3 regions of the Kitasatospora sp. NPDC015121 genome follow, and region 3 is predicted to be linked to each of the others. Evidence: riboswitches for the same ligand, from Rfam matches in the RefSeq annotation. Region 3 holds a riboswitch; each other region holds the start of a gene.
What was found. A riboswitch is a leader RNA that binds a small molecule or an ion and turns the genes downstream of it on or off. The one in region 3 is predicted to bind cobalamin.
Positions count from the first base shown of each region.

Region 1 (3,530 bases), on a different contig from region 3:
CCGCCGAACGCCCGCCGGTAGGCCTGCGGGGTGGTGCCGAGCCGGCGGCCGAAGTGGTGCCGCAGCGCGGCGGCGTTGCCGAAGCCGCAGCGGGCGGCGACCGCGTCGACGCTCTCGTCGGTGGACTCCAGCAGGCGCTGCGCGAACAGCACCCGCTGGCCGGTCAGCCAGCGGTGCGGGGTGGTGCCGGTCTCCTGCCGGAAGCGGCGGGCGAAGGTCCGCGGCGACATGTGGGCGAGCCGGGCGAGCTGGTCGACGCCGGTCTCCCGGTCGAGGTGGCGGCGCATCCACTCCAGCACGCCGGCCAGCGAGTCGCCCTCGCCCTCGGGCAGCGGGCGGTTGATGAACTGGGCCTGGCCGCCGTCCCGGTGCGGAGCGACCACCATCCGGCGGGCGATCGCCCGGGCCACCTCGGCGCCCTGCACCTTGCGGACCAGGTGCAGGCAGGCGTCGATGCCGGCGGCGGTGCCGGCCGAGGTGATCACCGGGTCGTCGTCGACGTACAGCACGTCGGGTTCGACGGTGGTCAGCGGGAAGCGCTCGGCCATCAGCGCGGCGTACTGCCAGTGGGTGGTGCAGCGGCGGCCGTCGAGCAGTCCGGCGGCGCCGAGCAGGAAGCTGCCGGAGCAGATCGACAGCAGCTGGGCGCCCCGGTCGTGGGCGGCCCGCAGCGCGGCGAGCAGCGGTTCGGGGTAGTGCGCGCGGATGCCGGTGGCGGTGGCGATGACCAGGTCGGCGCCGGCGAGCCGCTCGGGGCCGTGCGGGACGTCGACGGTGAAGCCGGCGTGGGTGCGCATCGGTCCGGGCCGGTCGCCGACCAGCGCGAAGTCGTAGACCGGCAGGCCGGCCTCGCTCCGGTCGAGGCCGAACACCTCGCAGGCCACGCCCAGTTCGAAGGGGTGGATCTCTTCGAGGACCACCACGGCGACGTTGTCGAGCTTCCGCATGCGCCCAGGATGGCAGTGGCAGGATTTCGTGGCAATGGTGCGTTCCTGCCACTCGTCGGCCGGGGGCCGGGGGCGGACAGTGGAGGCATGACCACCGCGCTCGCCCTGCTGGGCCTCATCGGCGGTTTCGGCCTCATCGGCGTCCTGGTCGGCCGCGACCTGGACCGCCACGGCCGGACCGGCCGCGACACCGTGCACCGCCCGACCGGCTACCCCTTCGACCCGGACCTGGCCGACCCGCGCCGCCGCCGGTCCGGCACACTGTCCGGATGCAGCCCCCGCTCGTCCGCCGCGCCCTCGACCACGACCTCGCCGCCGCCGGGGAGGTCACCGTCACGGCCTTCGTCGGCGACGGCCACACCCGTCCCGACTCCCCGTACGTCGAGCGCCTGCGCGACGCCGCCCGGCGGAACCGGGAGGCCGAGCTCCTGGTCGCCGTCGACGGCGCCGGAGCCGTGCTCGGCTGCGTGACCTTCGCGCCCGGCGGCACCCCCTGGGCGGACGTCGCCGGGCCCGACGAGGGCGAGATCCGGATGCTCGCGGTCGGCCCGGCGGCCCGCGGCCGGGGCGTCGGCCGGGCGCTGGTGGAGGCGTCGATCGCCCGCAGCCGGGAACTCGGACTGGGCGGGATGGCGTTCTCCACCCGGCCGGGGATGACCGCCGCACACCGGATCTACCACGCCCTGGGCTTCGTCCGCGCCCCGGAGCGGGACTGGTCGCCGGCCCCCGGCACCGACCTGATGGTCTACGCGACGCGGTTCTGAGCCGGCGCCGGCGCCGTTTTCGTTGTCTACGCGCGACGCCACCACCGCGACACGCGCCACTACATCTGGTGCTTCCAGTTCCAGCCACCACAACATGTATGCTCACTCTCGCTGTCGACGCAGGGGAACCCGGTGGAAGTCCGGGACTGCCCCGCAACGGTGAGCGGGCTGTAGTCGACGCCCGCGCAGTCCGAGGACCTGCAGACGGTGTGCGACACGGCATCCCCGCAGACGCCTTGTGCAGCACAGCTTTGCCGTCCGGTCTCGCGGGCGGACCGGGGGTGGGTCTTTCGCGCGCCGGAACGCGTTCTCGTTCCCTCGTGCCGCCTTCCCCTGGCCGCGTGCGGTCCCGGACACCCGAGCCACGTCCGCCGCCGCCACAGGAGAGAGTGCGCCTTGACCGTCGCCGCCTCAGTCACCCTGCCGTCCCAGGGATCCGCCGACGCCTTCACCGACCCCGGTGCGGCGTTGCTGCGGCTGCTCACCGACCGCAGCACCGACCTCCCCCAGGTGGACCCCGGCCACGTCGCCGCCGCCGCGCTGCGCGGCCGCCACGCCGGTTCGGACTTCGCCGAACTGCGCGGGCTGGCCGTGGAGGCCGCCGCGTCGATGATCGCCGAGGACCCGCAGTACTCGAAGCTGGCCGCCCGCCTGCTGGCGCTGGAGATCCGCGACGAGGCCGCCACCCAGCAGGTCACCTCGTTCTCCTCCTCGGTGGCCGTGGGCCACGCCGAGGGCCTGATCGGCGACGCGACCGCCGCGTTCGTGGCCCGGCACGCCGACCTGTTCGACTCGCTGGTGGACGAGGCGGCCGACGACCGCTTCGAGTACTTCGGCCTGCGCACCGTGCAGTCCCGCTACCTGCTGCGCCACCCGATCACCCGCAAGGTGGTCGAGACCCCGCAGCACTTCCTGCTCCGCGTGGCGGCGGGCCTGGCGGTCGGCACGACCGAGGAGTCGGTGCGCGAGGTCGCCGAGCTGTACACCCTGATGAGCCGCCTGGAGTACCTGACCAGCTCGCCGACGCTGTTCAACTCCGGCACCCGGCACCCGCAGATGTCCTCCTGCTACCTGCTGGACTCGCCGCTGGACAACCTGGACTCGATCTACAACCGGTACGCGCAGATCGCCCGGCTGTCCAAGCACGCGGGCGGCATCGGCCTGTCCTACTCGCGGATCCGCTCGCGCGGCTCGCTGATCCGCGGCACCAACGGCCAGTCCAACGGCATCGTGCCGTTCCTGCGCACCCTGGACTCCTCCGTGGCGGCGGTCAACCAGGGCGGCCGGCGCAAGGGCGCGGCCTGCGTGTACCTGGAGACCTGGCACGCCGACATCGAGGAGTTCCTGGAGCTCCGCGACAACACCGGCGAGGAGGCCCGGCGCACCCACAACCTGAACCTGGCGCACTGGATCCCGGACGAGTTCATGCGCCGGGTCAACGCCGACGCCGACTGGTCGCTGTTCTCCCCGGCGGACGTGCCGGAGCTGGTGGACCTGTGGGGCGCCGAGTTCGACGAGGCGTACGTCAAGGCCGAGCTGGCGGGCAAGGCCGTGCGCACCATCCCCGCGCAGACCCTGTACGCCCGGATGATGCGCACCCTGGCGCAGACCGGCAACGGCTGGATGACCTTCAAGGACGCCTCCAACCGGGCCGCCAACCAGACCGCGCTGCCGGGCCGCACGGTGCACTCCTCGAACCTGTGCACCGAGATCCTGGAGGTCACCGACGACTCGGAGACCGCGGTCTGCAACCTCGGCTCGGTCAACCTGGGCGCGCACGTCGCCCCCGGCGCCACCGCCGCCGACCTGCTGAACGCGA
Region 1 covers NZ_JBVHEH010000014.1:34,662-38,191, forward strand. Annotated here, with positions in the region: gene ACZ3J7_RS21715 (helix-turn-helix domain-containing protein) at 1-947, opposite strand, end outside; gene ACZ3J7_RS21720 (GNAT family N-acetyltransferase) at 1,217-1,711, shown strand; cobalamin riboswitch at 1,806-1,931, shown strand; gene ACZ3J7_RS21725 (ribonucleoside-diphosphate reductase subunit alpha) at 2,108-3,530, shown strand, end outside.
Region 1: another riboswitch for cobalamin. It lies ahead of ACZ3J7_RS21725 (ribonucleoside-diphosphate reductase subunit alpha); the one in region 3 lies ahead of nicT (Nickel transporter NicT).

Region 2 (3,530 bases), on a different contig from region 3:
GGGTGGGGCGGTGCCCCAGGAGGCGGGGGTGTGGTGTTCGGACTGCAGGGTGGCGAGGGCGTGGGCGAGGTGGGCGGGGTCGGCGGGGACGAGCCGGGCGACGGGGGTGAGGTGGGCCTGCCAGCGGCCTTGGACGGCCCGGCGGAGGTGGGTGGCGAGGGCGGGGGCGCGGCCGGTGAGGTGGATCAGGGTGGGGAGGTCGAGGGCGAGGAGGTCGGCGAGCAGCCGGGTCTGCTCGGGGCCGCCGGTCCAGTGGCCGGTGGTTTCGGCGCGCAGGTAGGCGGCGGGGGTGAGGCCGAGCCGGCGGGCGGCCCGGTCGGGGGTGAGGTCGCGGGCGACGCGGTGGTCGCGGAGGGTGGCGGGGGCGGCGCCCATCAGGTGGGCGGGCGGGCACCAGAGGGTGCGGGCGAGGGCGGTCAGCTGCTCCTCGGTGGGCGGCGGGACGCGGCCCTCCTCCCAGCCGAGGACGTGTCCGGGCAGCAGGCGCACGCCGTGCGCGGCCAGGCCGTCCGCGACCTGGTCGACCGTCAGGCCGAGGGCGGTGCGGTGGGCGCGGGCGGCGGCCGGGGAGAACGGCACCGGGGCGGGGACCGGCGGCTGTCTGCGTCGCATGCCTTCCGACGGTAGGGGCGGGGGCGGGGCGGGCCACAGGCGCGGATGGCACGAACCGGGGCGGCGCGGGGGGCCGGGCGGCTGGACGATGCGACGAGGCGGGCGGGAGGGGCGCGAGCGGCTGCGGTGGCCGTCAATTCGCCTTGTGCGCACGTGGGTTGGAGCGGGCGGGGGCGAAAGTCCGGGGTGGTGGCCGTGGTGGGTCGACGCTGTCCGGCCGGTCCGGGTGGACGCGCCGGGAGCGCTCCCGTGCGCTGTCCCCGGGTGCTGCGCGACGGCGTGCCGGCCGCGCCGCGGCCCGTGGTGCGCACGCCCTGAGCGCGGTGCGTCCCGAGCGGGGTTCCGAAGTCCGTCCTGAGCTGCGCCCTTGGCCGTGCCGACCCGGTCGGCGGGGTCTCGGCCGGGTGTGACCAAACCCTCCACCGCCTCGGTTGACTGCCGCGAAGCGGGCGTGGTGGGATCTTCGGGCCAAACGGAGGCAAGCAGAGGAAGCCGGTGCGAGTCCGGCGCGGTCCCGCCACTGTGACCGGTCACCCCGCGCGGGGGTGACCGGAAGTCAGGAGACTCTGGCCCCCGTTCCGTCGATCCAGGGCGCGGACCCTGAGTGAGGACACGACGCCATGCGGGCTGCCCCGTACCTGGTGGGCGCGGTCGCGGGATACCTCGCGGACGCCCGGCTCGGCGACCCCCGGCGCGGGCATCCGGTCGCCCTGTTCGGCGCCGCCGCGGCCCGGTTGGAGGGCCGGCTGTGGCGCGACCACCGCGGGGCCGGGGCGCTGCACGCGGCGCTCGCGGTCGGCGCGGTCGCGGGCGGTGCGGCGCTGGCCGGCCGGGTGGTGCGGCGTTCGCCGGTGGCGGCGGGGGTGCTGGCGGCCTCGGCGACGTTCACGGTGCTCGGCGGGACGTCGCTGACCCGGGAGGCGACCGCGATCGGGCGTTCGCTGGCGGCCGGTGACCTGCCGGCGGCCCGGGAGCGGCTGCCGCACCTGTGCGGGCGCGACCCGTCCGGCCTGGACGAGGGCCAGGTGGCGCGGGCGGTGGTCGAGTCGGTCGCCGAGAACACCGCCGACGCGGTGGTGAACGCCCTGGTGTGGGGCGGCGTCGCGGGGGTGCCGGGGCTGCTGGCGTTCCGGGCGGTCAACACGCTGGACGCGATGGTGGGGCACAAGTCGGCGCGCTACCGCCGTTTCGGCTGGGCGTCGGCCCGGCTGGACGACGTCGCGGGCTGGCCGGGGGCCCGGCTGACCGCGCTGCTGGCCGTCGCCGCGTCCGGCGCCCCGTCCCGGGCCTGGCGGGTCTGGCGGCGGGACGGCTCCGCGCACCCGAGCCCCAACGCGGGCCAGGCGGAGGCCGCGTTCGCGGGCGCGCTGGGCGTGCGGCTGGGCGGGACGCTGCGCTACGGCGAGCGGGTCGAGCACCGGCCGGTGCTGGGCGCCGGGCTGCCGCCGGTCGGCGCGGCCGACATCGAGCGGGCCTGCCGCCTGTCGCGGCGGGTCGGCGCGCTCGCGCTGCTGACGACGCTGGGCGCACGGGCGCTGGGCGGGCGGGCGCTGGGCGCGCGGGCGCGCGGGTGAACCCGCCTCGGCGTGGGCACGTGCGGCAACTGACTGTGACAACGCGGGATTTCGACGTGCTGCCTTCCGCCGCGCGCGGTTCCTCGCGCCCCTGTCGGGGCGCCTCGAAAGGAGTTCTCCGGTGAACGGCGCGCTGTTGGTGGCCGGTACGACCTCGGATGCCGGGAAGAGCGTGGTGACGGCGGGCATCTGCCGCTGGCTGGCCCGGCAGGGGGTGCGGGTGGCGCCGTTCAAGGCGCAGAACATGTCGTTGAACTCGTTCGTGACGGCCGACGGGGCGGAGATCGGGCGGGCGCAGGCGATGCAGGCGCAGGCGGCGGGGGTGGCGCCGGAGGCGGCGATGAACCCGGTGCTGCTGAAGCCGGGCGCGGACGGGCGCAGCCAGGTGGTGCTGCTGGGCCGGGCGGTCGCGGAGGTCGGGGCGCTGGACTACCGGGACCGCAAGCCGGTGCTGCTGGAGCGGGCGCTGGAGTGCCTGGCGGACCTGCGGTCGCGGTTCGACGTGGTGGTGTGCGAGGGCGCGGGCTCCCCGGCGGAGATCAACCTGCGGGACCGGGACATCGCCAACATGGGTCTGGCGTCGGCGGCCCGGCTGCCGGTCGTGGTGGTGGGGGACATCGACCGGGGCGGGGTGTTCGCGTCGATGTTCGGGACGCTGGCGCTGCTGTCGCCGGACGACCAGTCGCTGGTCGCGGGGTGGTTCGTCAACAAGTTCCGCGGGGACGCGCGGCTGCTGGCGCCGGGGCTGGAGATGCTGCGCGGGCTGACCGGCCGGCCGGTGCTGGCGACGTTCCCGATGCTGTCGGGCCTGTGGCTGGACGCGGAGGACTCGCTCGACCTGGCCTCGGTGGCGGCGCGGCCGTCGGCGGGCGGGCCGGTGGGGGCGGAGGTGCTGCGGGTCGCGGTGGTGCGGCTGCCCCGGCTGTCGAACTTCACGGACGTGGACGCGCTGGCGCAGGAGCCGGGCGTGCTGGTGCGCTGGGCGACCCGCCCGGAGGAGCTGGCCGACGCCGACCTGGTGGTGCTGCCGGGCACCCGGGCGACCGTCGCGGACCTGGCCTGGCTGCGGGAGCGGGGGCTGGCGGAGCCGCTGGCGGCCCGGGTCGCGGCGGGGCTGCCGGTGCTGGGGGTGTGCGGCGGCTACCAGATGCTGGGCCGGGAGATCGTGGACGCGGTGGAGTCGAAGTCGTCCGGCGCGGTGGCCGGTCTCGGGCTGCTGCCGACCCGGGTGGTGTTCGGCGCCGAGAAGGTGCTGGCCCGGCCGTCGGGGGTGGCGCTGGGCGAGCGGGTCGAGGGTTACGAGATCCACCACGGGGTGGTCGCGGTGGAGGGCGGCGAGCCGTT
Region 2 covers NZ_JBVHEH010000011.1:209,290-212,819, reverse strand. Annotated here, with positions in the region: gene ACZ3J7_RS18335 (XRE family transcriptional regulator) at 1-612, opposite strand, end outside; cobalamin riboswitch at 1,072-1,201, shown strand; gene ACZ3J7_RS18330 (cobalamin biosynthesis protein) at 1,233-2,186, shown strand; gene ACZ3J7_RS18325 (cobyric acid synthase) at 2,308-3,530, shown strand, end outside.
Region 2: another riboswitch for cobalamin. It lies ahead of ACZ3J7_RS18330 (cobalamin biosynthesis protein); the one in region 3 lies ahead of nicT (Nickel transporter NicT).

Region 3 (3,530 bases):
GGCGTCAGGGCGTTCCGAAGTCGTGCCGGTCGAGGGCGGCGGCCCGCTCCCGGCGGGTGGCGAGGACGGCTTCGCGCTGGTCGGCGGATTCGGCCAGGACGGCGCGGCGTTCGCGCTTGCCGAGGCGGTCGACGTACAGCAGGCCGTTCAGGTGGTCGGTCTCGTGCTGGAGGCAGCGGGCGAAGTAGCCGGTGCCGGTCAGGGTGAGCGGGTTGCCGTGCAGGTCGCTGCCGCCTGCGGTGGCGCGGTCGGGGCGGGCCAGGTCGCGGCGCGGGCCGGGGACGGAGAGGCAGCCCTCGCCCGCTTCGACCAGGCGGCGCGGCTCGGGCGCCTCGTCCAGGACGGGGTTGACGAGGTGTCCGACGTGGCGCACGCCGTCGTCGTCCGGGCAGTCGTAGACGAACACCCGCAGGTCGACGCCGATCTGGTTGGCGGCCAGACCGACGCCGCGGGCCGCGTACATGGTGCGGAACATGTCGTCGACCAGCCGGGTCAGTTCGGCGGTGCCGAAGGCTTCGACCGGGCGGCACGGCCGGTGCAGGACGTCCTCGCCGGCTTCGGTGACCCGCCGGACCGTTCCGCGTCCGGCCTCGGGTGCGAGCGCGGGGTAGTCGTCGACGGGGGTGCCGAGCAGTCGGACCCGTCGGTCGGTCGGAGCGGGGCGCGGGCTGGTCACGGTCGGCCTTCCGGAGTACGAGGGCTACGGGGGCGGGTGCCGCACCGGCTCGAAGCCGGCGCGGCACCTGCTGCGGTGCTGCGTCAGGCCTGGGTGGCGGCGTAGCGGGTGCTGACGTCCTGCCAGTTGACGACGTCCCAGAGCCGGGTGACGTAGTCGGGGCGGACGTTCTTGTACTGGAGGTAGTAGGCGTGCTCCCAGGCGTCGAAGGCGAGCAGGGGGGTGGTTCCCTGGCCGACGTTGCCGTGGTGGTCGTAGACCTGCTCGACGATCAGGCGCTGGCCGAGGGGCTCCCAGGAGAGGATGCCCCAGCCGGAGCCCTGGACGCCGACGGTGGCGGTGGTCAGCTGCTTCTGGAACGCCTCGAAGGAGCCGAAGTGCTCGGTGATGGCGTCGGCGAGGGCGCCCTCGGGGCGGTCGCCGCCCTCAGGGGAGAGGTTCTGCCAGAACAGCGAGTGCAGGACGTGGCCGGAGAGGTTGAAGGCCAGCGTCTTCTGCAGGCCGACGAGGCCGCCGAGCTGGTCCTTGTCGCGGGCCTCGGCAAGCTGGTCGAGGGTCGCGTTGGCGCCGTTGACGTACGCCTGGTGGTGCTTGGAATGGTGCAGTTCCAGGATCTCGGCGGACATCGCGCGCTCGAGGGCGGAGTAGTCGTACGGCAGGTCGGGCAGCGTGTAAACGCCCATGGTCGGAAAGTCCCTTCGACAGTGACGGTCGTGCCGGGCCAACACTATTGCGAGTTGCTTGCAATAAGGAAGATCATGCATCAGCATGTCGTTCGCGGGGTCGGCCCGCCCGTCAGTCGCGTGTGGCGCCTCGCCCTTCCGCTGACGATCGTCTTCCCAACCGGCGCCCGCCGGGACGCAGTTGCCGACCCCGCCCCTCTGGCGAGCAGCCGTCCGCACCTCTTCTGTCGGGCCTTGTTGCAACCTCATCGCAATTGCAATGACTTGTCGATAGTGTCGCTCGCCCCCTACGCTCGTCGGGCCGTGGTGTTCGGGAATCCGGTGCACCGTGCTCGTCACGGGAGTCCGGAGCGGCCCTCGCCACTGTCATGGGGAAGCGTCCTCGTCGTGCCCGCTCGCGCGGGCAGCCACCGGGTCACCGGGAAGGCGGGAGGAGGACGCGCTCCGCCGCGCCCGGAAACGGGCGGGCGGGAGACCCCAGAGCCAGGAGACCGGCCACGGCACCACGTTCCCCGGCCCCCTGCCGGGAGCGCCCCCCATCGAGGAGCTGGAGAGGCCGCCCGTGACCGTCACCACCGACACCGCCAGAACACCGCTGCCGCCCCGCTGGCAGCGCAAGGACACCGTGCGTACCGCCGGACTGCTGGGCGTCATCCTCGCGATGCACGTCGTCGCGTTCGGCACCCTGTTCCTGCTGGTCGCCCCCAACCACTACGCCGTCGGCACCCAGGTGTTCGGCGTCGGCCTGGGCATCACCGCGTACACCCTGGGCATGCGGCACGCCTTCGACGCCGACCACATCGCCGCGATCGACAACACCACCCGCAAGCTGATGGCCGACGGGCAGCGCCCGGTGTCCGTCGGGTTCTGGTTCGCGCTCGGCCACTCCAGCATCGTGATGGCGATGGCCGCGCTGATCGCGGCCGGCGCCAAGTTCGCGGGCACCCTGGTGGACGAGGACTCCTCCGTCCACGGTGCGCTCGGCGTGATCGGCACCAGCGTCTCGGGCACCTTCCTGTACGTCATCGCGGCCATCAACCTGGTGGCGCTGGTGGGGATCTACAAGGTCTACAAGGAGATGCGGGCCGGCCGTTACGACGAGGCCGAGCTGGAGAAGCACCTCGACGAGCGCGGCCTGATGAACCGCGTCCTGGGCCGGGTCACCAAGTCGATCCGCCGCCCCTGGCAGATGTACCCGCTCGGGGTGCTGTTCGGCCTCGGCTTCGACACCGCCACCGAGGTCGCGCTGATGGTCATGGCCGGCTCCGGCGCCGCGTCCGGCCTGCCCTGGTACGCGATCCTGTGCCTGCCGCTGCTGTTCGCCTGCGGCATGAGCCTGTTCGACACCCTCGACGGCACGTTCATGAACTTCGCCTACCACTGGGCGTTCTCCAACCCGGTCCGCAAGGTCTACTACAACCTCACCATCACCGGCCTGTCGATCGCGGTGGCGTTCTTCATCGGCACCATCGAGCTGGTGAGCGTGCTGCACGAGAAGCTCGACCTCACCGACCCGCTCAGCACCTGGATCGCGGACATCAGCCTCGACAACGTCGGCTACGTCATCGTCGGCCTGTTCGTCGTGGTCTGGGCGTGCGCGCTGGCCTACTGGCGGTTCAGCAACGTCGAGCAGCGCTGGGCCGCGAGGGCCGCCGCCAAGGTCGGACGTCGCGTCAACCGGTGCCCGGGCAGTCGGAGCACCGGCCGCTGAGCACCAGCGCCTCGACCCGGAACCCGGTGTGCGCCGCCGCCGCGGACAGGCCGTCGTCCAGCAGCGCCACCGGGAACTCGCCGACCGCGCCGCAGCCGGTGCACACCGTGTGGTGGTGCGGCTCGCCCACCATGCCGAAGGTGAGTTCGCCGTTCGGCCCGTGCAGGGAGTGCAGCAGGCCCAGCCCCATCAGCCTCTCCACCGTCCGGTAGACGGTGGAGAGGTCGATGCGGCGCCCACCCGCCGTGGCCCGGGCGTGGATCTGACTTGCCGTCAAGTGTCCGCCGTGCGAGCGGACGGCCTCCAGGACACGCACCCGCGGCTCGGTGCACCGACTGCCGCCCTCGCGCAGCAGCCGACGGCTGACCTGCTCCTCGTCCGGCCCGGACCGCTCCGCCCCGGCGGGAAGGTCCGCCACCACTCGGTGATCCACTGAGTCCCCTTCGGTTCCTGGTGCGCC
Region 3 covers NZ_JBVHEH010000049.1:24,477-28,006, forward strand. Annotated here, with positions in the region: gene def (peptide deformylase) at 5-676, opposite strand; gene ACZ3J7_RS38305 (superoxide dismutase) at 760-1,359, opposite strand; cobalamin riboswitch at 1,647-1,873, shown strand; gene nicT (Nickel transporter NicT) at 1,922-3,070, shown strand; gene ACZ3J7_RS38315 (Fur family transcriptional regulator) at 3,033-3,488, opposite strand.